DNA from 3 places in the Pantoea sp. sgz302252 genome. Region 1 is predicted to be linked to each of the others. Evidence: predicted binding sites of a transcription regulator. Region 1 holds the regulator's gene; each other region holds the start of a gene.
The links. The regulator PurR, encoded in region 1, represses purine synthesis genes. The targets are predictions, from matches to a motif close to CANGCAAACGTTTGCNTG.
Positions count from the first base shown of each region.

Region 1 (5,859 bases):
GCCCGTAACGATCGGACAGCGGCCCCCACAATAATTGTGCGAAAGCGAACCCGGCGAGGAACAGGCTCAGGCTTGCGCTGACGGCTGCAGCCGGTGTTTGTAAATCATTCTGAATCGCGGCGAAGGCGGGCAGGTACATGTCGGTTGCCAGAAAACCCAGCACGCTTAAGCCTGCCAGCCAGCACAAAAAACCAATTCCTGGTTGCATAGTCATTCTCTTTCTCGTTGCAGGTGGTGATGGCAGCAGAGTGTAGGGAGTGCAACTTCGCTTGTGAAACGCTAATATTTGTCGGGTGGATTCAAAAATTTTGCAGGCAGATTATGTGGTCCGAATACTCTCTTGAAGTGGTGGATGCCGTAGCACGCAATGGTAGCTTCAGCGCGGCAGCGCAGGAACTGCATCGCGTGCCTTCTTCGGTCAGTTATACCGTGCGTCAGCTGGAAGAATGGCTGGCGGTGCCGCTGTTTGAACGCCGTCATCGCGACGTGGAATTAACGCCAGCCGGGGTCTGGTTTCTGAAAGAAGGGCGCTCTGTTATCAAAAAAATGCAGATCACTCGCCAGCAGTGCCAGCAAATTGCTAACGGCTGGCGCGGTAATCTGGCGATTGCTGTCGATAATATTGTCAGGCCAGAGCGAACCCGACAGCTGATTGTCGATTTTTATCGCCACTTTCAGGATGTGGAGCTTTGTGTCTTTCAGGAAGTGTTCAACGGCGTGTGGGATGCGCTCTCCGATGGCCGCGTGGAGCTGGCAATTGGCGCAACGCAGGCGATCCCTGTCGGCGGACGTTATGCGTTCCGCGACATGGGAATGCTCAACTGGAATTGTGTTGTGTCCAGCCGTCACCCTTTGGCGCAGATGAAGGGGCCGCTAAGCGACGATGTGTTGCGCAACTGGCCTTCGTTGGTGCGCGAAGACACCTCTCGTTCATTGCCAAAACGCATTACCTGGCTGCTGGATAACCAAAAGCGCATTGTGGTGCCAGACTGGGAATCTTCAGCAACGTGTCTTTCTGCAGGCTTATGCGTTGGGATGGTGCCAGGGCATTTTGCTCGCCCATGGATCGACAGTGGGGAGTGGGTGGCTCTAGAACTGGAGAACCCGTTTCCGGATGCGGCTTGCTGCCTGACCTGGCAACAGAATGATATGTCACCGGCGTTAACCTGGCTGCTGGACTATCTGGGGGACAGTGAAACGTTAAATAAGGAATGGTTGCAGGAGCCGGCATAACCGGCTCCTGAGTCCGATCACAAATCGCTAACGAGTAAAGCGTTGTTATCCAAAAAAACAAGGAAAATCAATTTATTGATTTTCGGCTGCTCACCACGAAGAAGGAGAAACCACGCTTTTTCCTTCTTTGTCAGCAACTTGAGGAGCCGGCATAACCGGCTCCTGACTCTTAACGGCGGTAATCGCGGAATGGACCGTCGGCGACAGAGCGGCGCTCGATCAAACGAGGATGCACCTCAATTGACTGCGACTCTTCGCGCTTGTTAACGATGCGGTCCAGCAGCATGTCAAACGCCGCTTCACCCAGTGAATCTTTAGGCTGGTGAATGGTGGTCAGCGCAGGGGTAAAGAAGCGCGCGTTGCGCACGTTATCGTAGCCAATCACGGAAATGTCCTGCGGAACGCGCAAGCCCATTTCATCGGCGGCGCACAGTGCGCCCATCGCCATGATATCGCCGCCGCAGAAGACGGCAGTAGGGCGTGGCTGTTGCGCAAGGATTTGCTGCATGGCGCGGTAGCCGGATTCAGGCTCGAAATCACCCTGCACAATCCAGTTTTCCGGGATCTTAACCTGCGCTTCTTCCATGGCTTTCATAAAGCCTGCCAGACGACCCGCGCCGGTATTGCGCTCCATAGGGCCTGGGATCACGCCAATATCACGGTGGCCGCGTTCAATCAGATAACGACCAGCCAGATAGCCGCCCTGGAAAGCGTTATCGTTAACGGAGTCAGTGAAGTCCGCTTTTGATTCGCCCCAGTCCATCACCACCATCGGAATATGGCGATATTCTTCAAGCATATCGAGCACGGATTGCGGGTATTCAGAGCACATCACCAGCAGGCCATCGACGCGTTTTTGCGCCATCATCGACAGATAGGCACGCTGTTTTTCCAGGTTGTTCCAGGCATTCCCCAGAATCAGGGTATAGCCCTTTTCGAAGCAGTTTTTCTCAACGGCTTCGATAATTTCCGCAAAATAGGCGGCTTCGCTGCTGGTTGCCAGCAGACCAATGGTTTTGGTGTGGTTCACTTTCAGGCTGCGAGCCACGGCGCTTGGGGAGTAATGCAGCTCTTTAATGGCCGCCCATACCGCGTTGCGGGTCTCTTCCGCAACGAAACGCGTCTTGTTAATTACATGTGATACAGTTGTAGTGGAAACGTTTGCGCGCTTCGCTACATCTTTAATTGTTGCCATTCGCTCTCACTCCAGACCCTTTCCTTACGCCTGATTATCGACACGAAAACGTTTGCCTTTACACACCCTGAGTGCAATTCATTTCAATTGCGGTACGCCGGGAAACAACACAGGACGACGGGAGGGGGTCAATGGCTGCTACGCTTTTAAATTAGCGTGGAATTTTGTCTGATTCTGAGGCAAAGGGAAAGAGAAAAATCGTTATGGGCCGAAAACCTGGAAGATTTTTACGCTTAACTGTGCAAAAATGAGCAAGCTCACTTTTGTTGTGGGGATTAAAAGGAGAAAAATTGATGAGTACCGACCTGAAGCTCTCGTTGATGACGACCGTTTTTGCCCTGGGTGTGATCATCATTGGCGCACTGACCGCAGTCCTGCACTGATTTACGCGGAGGAGGCCCGCGCCTCCTCCGTGACGCCCTTCCTTAGATTGTTATCAATTTCGCAAAAATCTTTTGCCATTTCGTTCACTTTTGTTTTTTTGTGATTGATGTCATGCTTTTGACTTCTGCTGTCGCGCCATCACTTCAGGATGGCTTACCGGAGTCACAACATGAAAATCAACTTTCCCCTGCTGGCACTGGCAATCGGGGCTTTTGGTATTGGCACCACGGAATTCTCTCCGATGGGGCTGCTGCCCGTTATCGCTAAAGGGGTCGATGTCTCCATTCCTGTCGCGGGGATGCTGATCAGCGCGTATGCCATCGGCGTGATGATTGGTGCGCCGCTGATGACGTTGCTGCTGTCACATCGTGCTCGCCGTAATGCACTTATCTTCCTGATGGCGATTTTTACCCTCGGCAATGTGCTCTCGGCCATCGCACCGGATTACACCATGCTGTTGCTTTCTCGCATCATTACCAGCCTTAATCATGGCGCTTTCTTTGGCCTTGGGTCGGTGGTGGCCGCAAGCGTAGTGCCGAAACATAAACAGGCCAGCGCCGTCGCGACCATGTTTATGGGCCTGACGATTGCCAATATCGGCGGCGTTCCTGCTGCCACCTGGCTGGGTGAAACCATCGGCTGGCGTATGTCATTCCTTGCAACGGCGGGGCTGGGTGTGGTGGCGATGGCGAGCCTGTGGTTCTCCTTACCGAAAGGCAGCAGCGGTGAGCGTCCGAACGTGAAGCAGGAACTCTCTGTGCTGGTACGCCCTCAGGTGCTGACCGCTTTACTTACCACGGTGCTTGGGGCAGGGGCGATGTTTACGCTCTACACCTATATTGCGCCGGTACTGCACACCATTACTTCTGCCTCTCCTTTGTTTGTGACGGCGATGCTGGTGTTGATTGGCGTAGGCTTCTCTATCGGTAACTACCTTGGCGGTAAATTTGCTGACCGCTCTGTCACCGCAACGCTGAAAGGTTTCTTGCTGCTGTTGATTGCGGTCATGGTCGCTATCCCGTGGCTGGCGCAAAGTGAAGTGGGCGCGGCTGTCAGCATGGTGGTTTGGGGCGCGGCGACCTTTGCTGTAGTGCCACCGTTGCAGATGCGTGTTATGCGCGTTGCGCACGAAGCGCCAGGGCTTTCTTCATCCGTTAACATCGGAGCATTCAATCTGGGGAATGCGTTGGGTGCAGCAGCAGGCGGCGCAGTCATTTCTGGCGGTTTGGGCTACAGCTTTGTCCCTGTGATGGGGGCGATTATCGCCGGGTTGGCATTAATGGTAGTGTTGTTTAGCGGCCGTCGTCAGCCAGAAGAAGTTTGTGCCAGTCAGTAAGTTAACGCCCGGCGACCGTCGTCGCCGGGCAAGGCATTACGCCGCCAGGTTTTTGGCAACGAATTCCCAGTTTACCAGCGCCCAGAAATGTTCGAGGTAGTTCGGACGGGCGTTACGGTAGTCAATGTAGTAAGCGTGTTCCCACACATCAACGGTCAGCAGCGGCTTCGCGTCAGTGGTCAGCGGTGTACCTGCGTTAGACGTGGAGACAATCGCCAGTTTGCCATCTGCTTTTTTCACAAGCCATGTCCAGCCAGAACCGAAGTTCTTGATAGCGGCATCGGTGAACTGCGCCTTGAAGTCAGCAAAGCTGCCGAAGCTGGCATTGATGGCTGCAGCCACTTCACCGGTCGGTTCGCCACCGGCATTGGGTGCCAGGCAATGCCAGTAGAAGGTGTGATTCCACACCTGAGCCGCGTTGTTGAACACGCCTGCTTCAGAAGTGCGCACGATCTCTTCCAGCGTTTTACCTTCAAACGCGGTGCCCTTGATCAGGTTATTCAGGTTGGTGACATAGGTCTGGTGGTGTTTGCCGTAATGGTATTCCAGCGTTTCAGCGGAAATGTGTGGTGCCAGTGCGTCTTTCGCATACGGTAATGCAGGTAATTCAAATGACATTGCTTCTCTCCCTATTGTTCTGACTTATGAATCAATAACCCTGTATTGAGTAGGGATAGGGTAGCAAATTAAAAGAAATGGCAAAAGAGGAACTTACCCTGTCGGCTGGCGACAGGGCAGGGATCAGCGGATGGTTTTAGGCGTCATCACGCGGCGAGCGCCGACGTAGTGGTTTGCCCAGTAATCTTCGCTGAGGGAAGTGATTTGAATGTCCCGGCCGGTACGAGGTGACTGAATGAATTTGCCGTTGCCAACATAAACGCCAACATGGTCGGCAGTGCCGCGACCGCGAGTACGGAAGAACACCAGATCGCCACTTTGCAATTCGCCACGATCAACCGCACGGGCATCACGCAGGTGATACATTTCATTGGCGGTACGTGGGATACGGAATTTCACCAGATCTTTATAGGCGTAATACACCAGACCGCTGCAATCAAATCCAGTGCGAGGAGAAGTGCCGCCCCAGCGATACGGCTTACCAATCTGGCCCATCAGCTTGTTCATTGCGGTTTTCTGCGCTTTCTGCACGCGAGTTTTATGCGCATCGGCGATGGTCTGCGGCTTCACTTCTTCATTCACACACTTCTTCTTATGGCCTTTACGCACGGTGCATTTCTGTACCATTTTTGCCGAAGCAGTTTTTAACGCGGCGCTGTGCATGCGGCGGGTTGAAGTGGTTTTACTGCTGGAGGAAGTGCGTTTGCTTTGAACCGGGGCTGTAGACTTCAGGCTGCTGGTTTTTTTCTTGCTGGTATTTTTTGCGGTGGTTTTGCTTTTATTACTGGCCGTTTTCTTTTTACGGTCCGTATCTTTCGCCTGATGGGACTTTTGAGATGCAGATGAACGCGCCTGCTCTGACGCATGCGACAAAGGCGTAATGGACAACGATGTAAACAGTAAAGCACAGAGCGTGATAGAGATTTTATTTACCCGCGCCACCCAGCGTTCCTCTGTGAATCAGGCATAAAACAGTCATGCCTGGGTATGATTGACAAAACGCTTCGATTTTAATGCATAAAAACCGCGATTGTTAATAGACTTTTTGTATCGGATGCACTGTTTCGTTAGCGACTGCAAAAAAATGCGTCAA
Region 1 covers NZ_JBLFJW010000004.1:69,764-75,622, reverse strand. Annotated here, with positions in the region: gene punC (purine nucleoside transporter PunC) at 1-208, opposite strand, end outside; gene punR (DNA-binding transcriptional activator PunR) at 322-1,233, shown strand; gene purR (HTH-type transcriptional repressor PurR) at 1,403-2,428, opposite strand; gene ACLW56_RS04485 (YnhF family membrane protein) at 2,722-2,811, shown strand; gene ACLW56_RS04480 (MFS transporter) at 2,982-4,148, shown strand; gene sodB (superoxide dismutase [Fe]) at 4,185-4,766, opposite strand; gene ACLW56_RS04470 (C40 family peptidase) at 4,890-5,708, opposite strand.

Region 2 (5,859 bases), on a different contig from region 1:
CGTCAATGCTGGATTTGCCCGAGGAAACTGGCCTGTGTGGATTGCTTTCACAGGCAATCGCTACACCGTTCTCATCCGAGCTAAAACAGTTCTGCCATTGCTTCAGCGCAGCGTTACAGGGCGAGATCGTGGACTGGCGACCGTGGCTAGGCAAGGGGCCGGGGCTCACACCCAGTTCGGACGACATGCTGGTAGGCATGCTGCTGGCTGCACAAATGGACGGCGCGCTCAGCTCAAAGCAGTGCGAAAACTTTTTTGCCGCATCAGGAAATCTGTTTGTCGTCACCACGCGGGTTAGCGCCAGCTATTTGCGCTACGCGAGTCAGGGCCTGTTTGGCTCACCTTTGCTGCATTTTGCCACTTCTCTGCAACGAGGCCTGCGGATTACGCAGGCCGTCGAAAAATTACTTGGCGTCGGGCATACCTCCGGCGCGGACACTCTGCTGGGATTCTGGCTGGCCCGTCAACTCATCACGAAAGGATAAAACATGAAAACGCTGGTGGTTGCCCTTGGCGGCAACGCGTTATTGCAGCGCAATGAAGCGCTGACGGTCGAAAATCAATATCGCAATATTGCCAGTGCCGCGCCCGCGCTGGCTCGTCTGGCGCAACACTACCGCTTAGCGATTGTTCACGGTAACGGCCCCCAGGTGGGATTGCTGGCTTTGCAAAATCTGGCTTATCGCGATGTTGCGCCGTGGCCGCTGGATGTGCTGGTGGCGGAAAGCCAGGGCATGATTGGGTCGATGCTGGTGACCTGTTTGCGCCAGCAGCCCGGGATGCCGCAAGTGGTCAGCGTGATGACTCGCGTTCGGGTTTCAAAAGACGACCCGGCGTTTCTTGAACCAGAGAAATTTATCGGCCCGGTCTATGCCCCGGAACAGCAGGCGGCGCTTGAGAAAGAATACGGCTGGCAGATGAAGCGTGACGGGCAATATTTACGCCGCGTGGTGGCTTCGCCGCATCCGCTGAAAATTGAAGAGAGCGAAGCGATTAGCCAGTTGCTGAATGCCGGGCAGGTCGTGATTTGCTGCGGTGGCGGCGGAGTACCTGTGACAACGCAAGGCGAAGGAGTGGAGGCGGTCATCGATAAAGACCTGGCGGCGGCATTACTGGCGGAGCAGATTGATGCTGATGGTCTTGTCATCCTGACCGATGCGGATGCGGTGTATGAAAACTGGGGTACGCCAACGCAGAGAGCTATTCGAGAAGCCACGCCGGATGCGTTAGCGTCTTTCGCCAAAAACGATGGATCAATGGGGCCCAAAGTGGCTGCGGTGAGCGGCTTCGTTCGTCGGAAAGGAAAACCTGCGTGGATTGGCGCGTTATCGCGTCTGGATGAAACGCTGGCGGGAACCGCGGGAACCTGCATTCATCCCTGAAATGCAGGTTCCGGTGCGCTTATTTCAGTTTTGCTTGTGCCCATGCGATCCCGCTGGCGTACTCCGGCGGAAGCAGGGGAATAAGCGCTTCAAGCGTGGCGCTCAAACGGCCGGTGTCACTGTCGTTCAGGTTTAAGTGACCGACTTTGCGACCCGGGCGCACTTCTTTGTCATACCAGTGCAGATGCACCAGCGGCAGCTTCAGCCAGTTGTAGTTCAGGTCAGTGCCAATCAGATTGACCATCACTGACGGGCTGTTGACCACTGGCGGCGGCAGCGGTAAGTCTGTCACACCGCGCAAGTGCAACTCGAACTGGCTAATGGATGCGCCGTTTTGCGTCCAGTGTCCGCTGTTGTGCACACGCGGGGCCAGTTCGTTAATCAACAATCCTGATGGTGTAATAAAACATTCCATCGCCATCACGCCCACATAGTTCAGCTCATTCATAATGGCCGTGAGCATGCTTTCAGCCTGTGATTGCTGCTGAGCATTGGCCTGCGGGAACGCTACGCTGACACGCAGAATGCCGTCCTGATGCAGGTTATGGGTCAGAGGGTAGAACACCGTGCTGCCATCGTGGGCGCGTGCGCCTACCAGCGAAACTTCACCGCTAAAGTTGATCCCTTGCTCAACAATGCATTCGCCATAGCAATCGGCAGGAAGCTGATCGGTTTCATCGGCGTGTAAACGCCACTGCCCGCGGCCGTCATATCCGCCTGTGCGACGCTTCACAATCGCCAGTTCGCCCAGACGCTCAAACACGCCAGGCCATTCTGCGTTATCGGCCAGCAACTGCCACGGCGCGGTAGCGAGCCCCAGCTTGTCGAACAACTGCTTTTGCGTCAGACGGTCAGCGATGATCGGGAACACGTCGCGGTTCACAAACGCTTTATGCAGCGCCAGCTCGCGAGTCAGTGCCGTTTCTGGCCAGCGCTCAATTTCTGCGGTGATCACGCTTTGCTGAAAGGGCACGGCTTCGGGATCAGCTTCCAGCCCGACAGGCCAAACGCTAATACCCAGCGGTTCGCCAGCCTGGCGCAACATTCGGCCTAATTGACCGTTGCCAAGGACGCAAACTTGTTTCATTGCGCACCCCGTGGGTCTGGATTGTCCAGCACTTCATCAGTTTGCGCTTTCCGCCAGTCCGCCAGGCGCTGGTGTAATTCACTGTCGTGAGTGGCGAGGATTTGCGCCGCCAGCAGGGCGGCATTAGCGGCACCTGCTTTGCCAATCGCCAGCGTGCCAACCGGAATGCCGCGTGGCATCTGGACGATGGAGTAAAGGCTGTCGACACCGCTCAGCGCTGCGCTCTGCACAGGCACACCCAGAACTGGGACTAATGTTTTCGCGGCAATCATGCCCGGCAAATGTGCAGCACCACCAGCTCCGGCGATGATCACCTGATAGCCATTCTCTTCTGCGCTTTCGGCGAAGCTGAACAGTTTGTCGGGTGTGCGGTGTGCGGAAACCACTTCCACATGGTGCGGTACGTTCAGGGTATCGAGGATTTCAGCGGCGAACTGTAGGGTAGCCCAGTCGCTTTTGGACCCCATCACGATGGCGACACGCGCCGGATTGTTGCGGGAAGACATGCGTCTTAAAACTCCTGTGGGTGTGGAACACACTGCTTTGAAGGCCACAGAGAATAGCATGGAAAATCGGCAAGGAAAACGGTTGCGCGGTCAGGATTACGTGGATGTGCTGAGAAAATATAAAGGGTATATGGGACTGATGACAAACCTCTAACGAATGAGATTTGTCATAGGGTACCGAATAAAAAAACAAGGAAAATCAATTTATTGATTTTCGGCTGCTCACCACAAAGAAGGAAAAACCACGCTTTTTCCTTCTTTGTCAGCAATCTGGGTATATGGGACTTTATTATGACTACCGTTGCGTAAAATGGCCGAATGCGGACGGGGCACCATGTATCTCCGCTGTAGTATGTTTACCGGGCCCCGGATGGGCCGGGTCATCAGCGATCAGCGAGAGCAGAGTACGGAGGTAGGGCTTGTCAAAATATGACCTTTATTCAGCGGAGGAGCGCTATCAGTCAGGCTCTGGCGGTCTTGTGCTTGCCAATAAGCTGGGGATCATCGATGAGCAGGAAATGGAGTCACTTGAGTCAGGCCTACTAATGATGCTGTACGAACAACTTTTTCTTACTGACCCGCTATCTGTGCCGCTGGCTTTTGAGCAGATCCGCGACTGGCATCGCCAATGGCTGGGAAATGTGTATGACTGGGCAGGGAGATTGCGTCATGCCAATCTGACTAAGGACGGCTTTCACTTTGCAGCGGCAGACAGAATTCCTCAGCTGATTACCGGGTATGATCGGCAGTATTTGTCACGGACTGGCACATTGAAATCTTTATCACGCTCAGAATTCGTACGCTATCTGGCTGAAAGCCATGTGGAATTTATTTTGATCCACCCTTTCAGGGAAGGCAATGGACGCTTATCACGGCTACTTTGTGACAGCCTGTCGGTTCAGGCGGGGTGGAGCCTGCTGGATTATAGCTTGTGGGATAAACACAAAGAGTATTACTTCAAAGCGATTCAGGCGGGCGTATCAGGGAACTACAAGCCTATGATGCAACTCGTGAATGATATATTGCCGGATTAGCGTGCAAGACCAATAGCCTTAACCTTCGCCTGAGAACGTTTAAGCTGTTGCTCTATTTTCTGTACAGAATTACCCGTTTCGATCGCAGTTGAACTGGCAACGGTTCGGAGAATTTGAGTTTTCGTGATCGGATCTTGCTCTTTCTGTTTTGCCATGCTCTGAGCCTCATTTTACAAGCTTTGATTTTAGTTCTGACAAAGACCATTCGCAAGACCGTTGCGGCCGCCAGCAACCAGCAGAAAAGTGGCTAAGCGGGATGCACACATTTCTGATGTGCTAGCCGCTGTAAATTTACCGCAACGAGACCAGAAATACGGTAAAGTTGCCACTGGAGTTGTTACCTTGCCGACTAAATGACTGCGGAAGCACCGCAGCGCAGCATAACCACGAGGAGAGCGTATGCTGAAACACATTCTTCGCACCCCGGAAGGGAAAAAATTTCTGACCGCTGTCGCGATTGTCTTTCTGATTGCCGTGACAGTGGTGACTAAGGTGACGTTTCAGGGCGTAGAGGATCAGTACAATCTGCCGATGGAAAACTGGAATGTGGGCATGTTCTTTATTCAGGGCGCGTGGGCGGCCATTTACAGCATCATGTTCACCATCATCGGTTCACTGCCGTTTGGCTTTTATTTCCTCGGCCCGAAAGACGATCGCGGCTGATTAGAACGGAAACGCGATCAGCTCGACGCTGTCGGTGGTCACTTTGACCATCGACCCTTCTTCATGCCACGCACCTAACACCACTCGCTTTGCAGGTCGGCCATTCGCTGTAAGCGGGTGAACCGCCGGGCGATGGGTATGCCCATGAATGAGCCACTGCATCTGATGTTTTTCCATCATGCGCACCACGGCTTGCGGGTTCACGTCCATGATGGCCATCGATTTATGGCTGTTGGCAGCTTTACTGCCATTACGCATTTTGGCGGCGATTTTACGGCGGATAAATAACGGCAGAGCAAGAAACAGGGCCTGAAGCCAGGGCTGATGCACTTTGGTGCGAAAGGCCAGATAGCCGGTGTCGTCTGTGCACAGCGTATCGCCATGCATGATCAACACTTTGCGCCCGTAAAGATCTAACACTTGCTCTTCCGGCAGCAGCGTCATGCCGCTTTCACGCGCGAAGCGTTTACCGAGCAGGAAATCACGGTTGCCATGGATGAAGGAGCAGGGCACGCCGGAATCGACCAGCGCTTTGATCTCTTTGGCGATTTCACGGTGCAGCGGTTCGGGATCGTCGTCGCCAATCCAGGCTTCAAACAGGTCGCCCAGAATGTAAAGCGCATCGGCTGTGCGCGCTTCACCGCGTAAAAAACGCAGAAAACCGGCGGTGATCGCCGGTTCTTCTGTGTGCAGATGCAAATCTGCAATAAAGAGTGTCGCCACGATTACTCGCTGACGGTCACGCTTGTGACGATAACGTCTTCTTTTGGCACGTCCTGGTGCATGCCGCTGCGGCCTGTTGCGACAGCTTTAATTTTATCAACCACGTCCATGCCTTCGACGACCTCAGCAAATACGCAGTAACCCCAACCCTGCAGGCTCTCGCCAGAGAAGTTCAGGAAGTCGTTATCAACCACGTTGATGAAGAACTGTGCGGTGGCAGAGTGTGGCGCCTGAGTACGGGCCATCGCCAGCGTACCACGGGTGTTTTTCAGGCCATTGTTCGCTTCGTTTTTGATCTGATCTTTGGTGGCTTTCTGATGCATGCCTGGCTCAAAGCCGCCGCCCTGAATCATAAAGCCGTTGATAACGCGGTGGAAAATGGTGTTGTTGTAAAAACCTTCGCGGCAGTAGTCGAGGAAGTTTTTAACTGTTTCAGGCGCTTTATCATCAAAGGTTTTGATAAC
Region 2 covers NZ_JBLFJW010000007.1:149,121-154,979, forward strand. Annotated here, with positions in the region: gene ACLW56_RS07705 (DUF2877 domain-containing protein) at 1-485, shown strand, start outside; gene ACLW56_RS07710 (carbamate kinase) at 489-1,382, shown strand; gene purK (5-(carboxyamino)imidazole ribonucleotide synthase) at 1,402-2,469, opposite strand; gene purE (5-(carboxyamino)imidazole ribonucleotide mutase) at 2,466-2,975, opposite strand; gene ACLW56_RS07725 (Fic/DOC family protein) at 3,395-4,009, shown strand; gene ACLW56_RS07730 (hypothetical protein) at 4,006-4,164, opposite strand; gene ACLW56_RS07735 (DUF2534 family protein) at 4,409-4,672, shown strand; gene lpxH (UDP-2,3-diacylglucosamine diphosphatase) at 4,673-5,395, opposite strand; gene ppiB (peptidylprolyl isomerase B) at 5,398-5,859, opposite strand, start outside.
Region 2: purE (5-(carboxyamino)imidazole ribonucleotide mutase) is a predicted target of PurR. The motif match lies at 3,047-3,064, and genes of this name have one in related genera.

Region 3 (5,859 bases), on a different contig from region 1:
GAGACCCGCGTCTTCACCCGGATGCCCGGCTGCGGCCATCCAGTTTGCCGACAGCTTGATGCGCTTCAGGTCGCCAATCTGGGTACCTGCAATGTTGGTCAGCGCTTCACCCACGGCCAGACGAGCGGATGCCGCGAAATCGAGCAGAGCAACCGGAGCGCGCTCACCCATCGCCATCGCTTCGCCGTAATAGCTATCGAGGCTGGCGGTGGTCACCGCGCAGTTAGCGACCGGAATCTGCCACGGGCCAACCATCTGATCGCGAGCCACCATGCCAGTGACGCTGCGGTCACCAATGGTCACGAGGAACGTTTTTTCCGCTACCGTTGGCAGATGCAGAACACGCCTCACCGCATCGGCAAGCGTGATGCCCTGGCGGTCCAGTGCTTCACCGTTCGCGGACAGGGTTTCCACATCGCGAGTCATTTTCGGCGTTTTGCCAAGCAGAACGTCCAGCGGCAGGTCGATAGGCTGGTTGTCGAAATGCGTATCGTTGAGGCTCAGGTGCATCTCTTCGGTGGCTTCACCGATAACCGCATACGGCGCGCGCTCACGACAGCACAGCTCGTCAAACAGCGGTAACTGTTCCGCTGCCACCGCCAGCACGTAACGTTCCTGAGATTCGTTACACCAGATTTCCAGCGGGCTCATGCCTGGCTCATCGCTGAGGATATCGCGTAGTTCGAATTTGCCGCCGCGCCCGCCGTCGCTCACCAGCTCTGGCATGGCGTTAGACAGGCCACCCGCGCCCACGTCGTGGATAAACAGAATCGGGTTCGCTTCACCCATCTGCCAGCAGCGGTCGATCACTTCCTGACAGCGACGCTCCATTTCTGGGTTATCGCGCTGCACGGAAGCGAAATCGAGATCCGCATCAGACTGACCGGAAGCCATGGAAGACGCCGCTCCACCGCCCAGCCCAATGTTCATTGCCGGACCACCGAGGACGATCAGCTTCGCGCCGACGTTGATCTCGCCTTTCTGCACGTGATCGGCGCGAATGTTGCCGATCCCGCCTGCCAGCATGATCGGCTTGTGGTAGCCGCGCAGCTCTTCGCCGTTGTGGCTGTTGACCTTCTCTTCGTAAGTACGGAAGTAGCCGTTCAGCGCCGGGCGGCCAAATTCGTTGTTAAACGCCGCGCCACCCAGTGGGCCATCGGTCATGATGTCCAGGGCAGTGACAATACGATCCGGCTTGCCGAAATCTTCTTCCCACGGCTGCTCAAAGCCTGGAATGCGCAGGTTCGAGACAGAGAACCCAACCAGACCCGCTTTTGGCTTAGCGCCACGCCCGGTTGCGCCTTCATCACGAATTTCGCCACCGGAGCCGGTCGCCGCGCCCGGCCACGGGGAAATGGCGGTTGGGTGGTTGTGGGTTTCCACTTTCATCAGGATGTGTGTGGGTTCCTGGTGGAAGTCATAGCGCAGGCCGTCGCGATCCGCGTAGAAACGCCCGACGTCAGAGCCTTCCATCACTGCCGCGTTGTCTTTATAAGCAGACAGGACGTGATCCGGCGTGGTCTCGAAGGTGTTCTTGATCATCCTGAACAGCGACTTCGGCTGCTGTTCGCCGTCGATGACCCAGTCGGCGTTAAAAATCTTGTGGCGACAGTGTTCTGAGTTCGCCTGAGCGAACATGTAGAGCTCGATGTCGTTCGGGTTGCGGTTCAGGGTGTTGAACGCTTCGTGCAGATAGTCGATTTCATCTTCTGCCAGCGCCAGACCCAGACGCAGGTTGGCTTCGACCAGAGCCTGACGCCCCTGCCCCAGCACATCGACGCTGGACACCGGCGCAGGCTGGTGATGAGCAAACAGATTTTCCGCGTCTTCCAGTGCCCCGAAGACGGTTTCCATCATCCTGTCGTGCAACTCAGCGGCCACGGTAGCCCACTGTGTTTCGCTCAGTGTTGAGGCATCCACGTAATACGCGACACCGCGCTCAAGGCGAACAATCTGGGCCAGGCCGCAGTTGTGGGCGATGTCGGTTGCTTTTGAAGACCAGGGAGAAATGGTGCCAGGGCGGGGGGTGACGAGCAGGAGCTTTCCGGCGGGAGTATGGCTGCTGAGGCTTGGACCATACTGCAGCAATCTTGCCAGGCGGGTGTGTTCCTCTTCTGAGAGCGGTGCGCTCAGTTCGGCAAAATGCACGTACTCGGCGTAAATATTGCTGACCGGAAGGTTGGCTGCCTGAAAGCGTGCCAGCAGTTTGGTAATACGAAATGCAGACAGTGCAGGCGAACCACGCAGAATTTCCATCATAAGTCTCTCGTCTTCTGGGTTTCAGTGTGCGCAATGGCGGAAAACGGGCGCCATTATAGAGCATCCTGGGCGGCGACGTAACCGTTTGCGTAGAAATAAAATGACCGCCCCGTTTTTATCACCAGGTGCGACAAAGACGACGAAGAGGTTGCCAACTGCCGCATTGTTACGCAAAATGCCGCTCATTCTGTCGTGCCCCTAAACGTTAACATGGTAACTATTGCCTGAGATTGCTCTCATCACAGAGAATTAACTAATTGAAAAAATTAAAGATTAATTATCTGTTTATCGGCATTGTCACCCTGCTACTGGCAGCGGCGCTTTGGCCTTCTGTTCCCTGGTTCAGTAAGCCAGAGAACCGCATCGCGGCCATTCAGGCTCGCGGTGAGCTGCGCGTCAGTACCATTCTTTCCCCTCTGACCTTCGCCAGCATCAATGAGAAAGACTACGGTCTGGACTACGAGATGGCCCAGCAGTTTGCCGACTATCTGGGCGTTAAGCTCAAAGTCACCGTACGCCAGAATATCAGCCAGCTGTTTGACGATCTCGATAATGACGATGCCGATATGCTGGCCGCCGGGCTGGTGTACAACAGCGAGCGCGTGAAAGACTATCAGGCAGGTCCTGCCTACTATTCTGTTTCCCAGCAGTTGGTCTATCGCAAAGGCAATTTGCGCCCACGCACACTGGCGGATATCACGGCTCAACAACTGACTATCGCCCCAGGTCACGTCGCCATTATCGACCTGCAAGCGCTGAAAGCGAAAAAGTACCCTGACCTCGGCTGGACAGTCGATGACAAACGCGGCAGCACGGAACTGATGAACGACGTGATTGACGGGAAGCTCGATTACACCATCGCTGATTCCGTTGCGATTAGCCTGTTCCAGCGCGTTCACCCGGAACTGGCCGTAGCGCTGGATATTACCGACGAACAACCCGTCACCTGGTTTAGCCTGAAAGATAGCGACAACACCCTGCCTGCGGCGATGCTCGACTTCTTCAATAACATTAATGAAGACGGCACGCTGGCGCGCCTGGAAGAAAAGTACCTCGGTCACGGCGATGATTTCGATTATTTCGATACGCGCACTTTCCTGCGTGCGGTCGATAACGTCCTGCCCGATGTTCAGCCGTTATTCCAGAAATACGCTCAGGAAATAGACTGGCGCCTGCTGGCAGCCATCGCCTGGCAGGAATCGCACTGGGACCCGCAGGCAACATCACCGACAGGCGTGCGCGGCATTATGATGCTGACCAAAAACACCGCGCAAAGCCTGGGGCTGACGGACAGAACCGATGCGGAACAAAGCATTAGCGGCGGGATGCGTTATCTGCAAGACATGATGGAAAAAGTGCCGGACACGGTACCGAAAGATGAACGCATCTGGTTTGCGCTGGCGGCCTATAACATGGGTTACGCACATATGCTGGATGCGCGAGCGTTAACGGCAAAACAAAAAGGCAATCCGGACAGTTGGGCCGATGTGAAGCAACGCTTGCCGTTACTCAGCCAGAAGCCTTATTACAGCCGCCTGACGTACGGCTATGCACGCGGGCACGAGGCTTATGCTTATGTGGAAAACATTCGTAAGTATCAAATAAGCCTGGTGGGGTATCTGCTGGAGAAAGAGAAGAAAACGGCGCAGGCACTGGAGTTTGCACAGGACTACCCCGCCGTTCATCCTGATGAGCTGAATCACACCAGCCTCGGCATTTTGCCTTTCATTTCACTTCAACCGGACCAGCGCAATGGTCAGATTGAAGTGAAGCATAACAAAATGCTGGTTGGCCTGACTCAGCGCTAAGAGGACTGGCTGCGTTTGAGGGCTTTTTTCTGTTCGCGACGCTGACGGAAGAAATCACTCAACATGGATGAACACTGCTCTGCGAGCACGCCTTCGGTGATTTCCACACGGTGGTTCATGCCGGGATGATGCAGCACATCGATAAGCGACCCCGCAGCCCCCGTCTTCGCATCACGCGCCCCAAACACTAAACGACCAATACGGCTGTGAACCATCGCCCCGGCACACATCACGCAAGGTTCAAGCGTCACATAAAGCGTTGCGTCAATCAGACGGTAATTTTGCAGCACCAGGCCCCCCTGACGCAGGGCCATAATTTCAGCGTGAGCGGTAGGATCGTGACGGCCAATCGGGCGATTCCAGCCTTCACCTATCACTTTATTGTTGTGTACCAGCACAGCGCCAACCGGCACTTCCCCTTCATCCCAGGCACGTTGGGCCAACGTCAGCGCATGGCGCATCCAGTCATTATGGGTAAATTCAGTGTCGGACAAGGTGGCTACTCCGTTTGAAAAGCGGCGCATTATACACAGCGCCAGGGGTTTGCACTATTCAAGTTGCTGCAAACGCCCCTCTGGCGTCACTCGCCATCTGTGCTCGCAGAAATAGAGCAGCGGGTTGTCCTGATTGCTGTCGCTGTAGCCACTGTACAGGCGTAGTGGCGTGCCAATGTTCTGTTCGAGCTGGGCGACTTTTTCATGCCCAAGACAGCGCAGCGTCAGCACCCAACCGCCGTAGCGGCGTTCCATCAGGCTGGCAATCAGATTCACTCGTGGCAGCCAGGGCGTATCGAAATAAACCTGTTCAACCAGCGGCTTTGGCGAGCCGGTAATCAGCCAGACGTCGGCATCGGAACTGGTCAGATACCCGGTCAGACGCTCGTGAACCACAGGAAAAACAGTGACGTGCTCACGGAACCACACCACAAATTTCGCCTGAAGAGCGTTAAGCCGTGCTTCACTGTGACCAAAAGTGCCCCCCCACAGCAACAGGCTCATCGGCCAGCGTGCGGCCCTGCCCTTGACCAACAGCGCCCCCACCACCACCGGCAGGACGATGAGCACCAGCAGTGCGTTTAACGGATTGTGGCGCAGCAGAAAACGAATAAAACTGCCGAACATGTCCTGCTGATGCAGGGTGCCATCAAGATCGAAAAAAACGACCCGACGCGAATTTCTGACCAAACCTCTCTCCTCAAAATGGTGAGCGCGCAAATGCCACTCCTGTCAGATAGCCTAACAGCCTGACCCTGACATTTCCAAAAACGAAAAGCCCTGCGCCTTTCACTCTGCCGTCGGAGAGCGTATCCTTTTGATTAGCATGATGAATCGGTTAACAATATGGCAACACGAGCTGCGTCAGCGCATTGCGGTTAACCACAATCCCCTATACTCAAGACAAAATTCGCACAAGCGGCCACAACAGGCCTGCTGGAGAGCCAATGAACTGTTTGATTCGCATCCGTCAGCGTTACCCTGGGCTTGCGCAAAGCGATAAAAAGCTGGCTGATTTTATTCTGGCGCAGCCCAATGAAGCGCGCTATCTCAGCTCGCAGCAATTGGCTGCCCTCTCAGGCGTTAGCCAGTCGAGCGTGGTGAAATTCGCCCAGAAGATGGGATTCAAAGGGTTTCCGGCGTTAAAACTGGCGCTAAGCGAAGCGCTGGCGAGTAATCCTGACCCTCATTCTGTGCCGGTACACAATCAGATCCGCGGCGACGACCCTTTGCGTCTGGTGGGCGAGAAGCTGATTAAGGATAACGTGGCGGCGATGCATGCTTCGCTGGACGTGAAT
Region 3 covers NZ_JBLFJW010000040.1:6,487-12,345, forward strand. Annotated here, with positions in the region: gene purL (phosphoribosylformylglycinamidine synthase) at 1-2,259, opposite strand, end outside; partial or broken gene mltF (membrane-bound lytic murein transglycosylase MltF) at 2,484-3,957, shown strand; gene tadA (tRNA adenosine(34) deaminase TadA) at 4,064-4,561, opposite strand; gene yfhb (phosphatidylglycerophosphatase C) at 4,616-5,251, opposite strand; gene ACLW56_RS22325 (MurR/RpiR family transcriptional regulator) at 5,509-5,859, shown strand, end outside.
Region 3: purL (phosphoribosylformylglycinamidine synthase) is a predicted target of PurR. The motif match lies at 2,334-2,351, and genes of this name have one in related genera.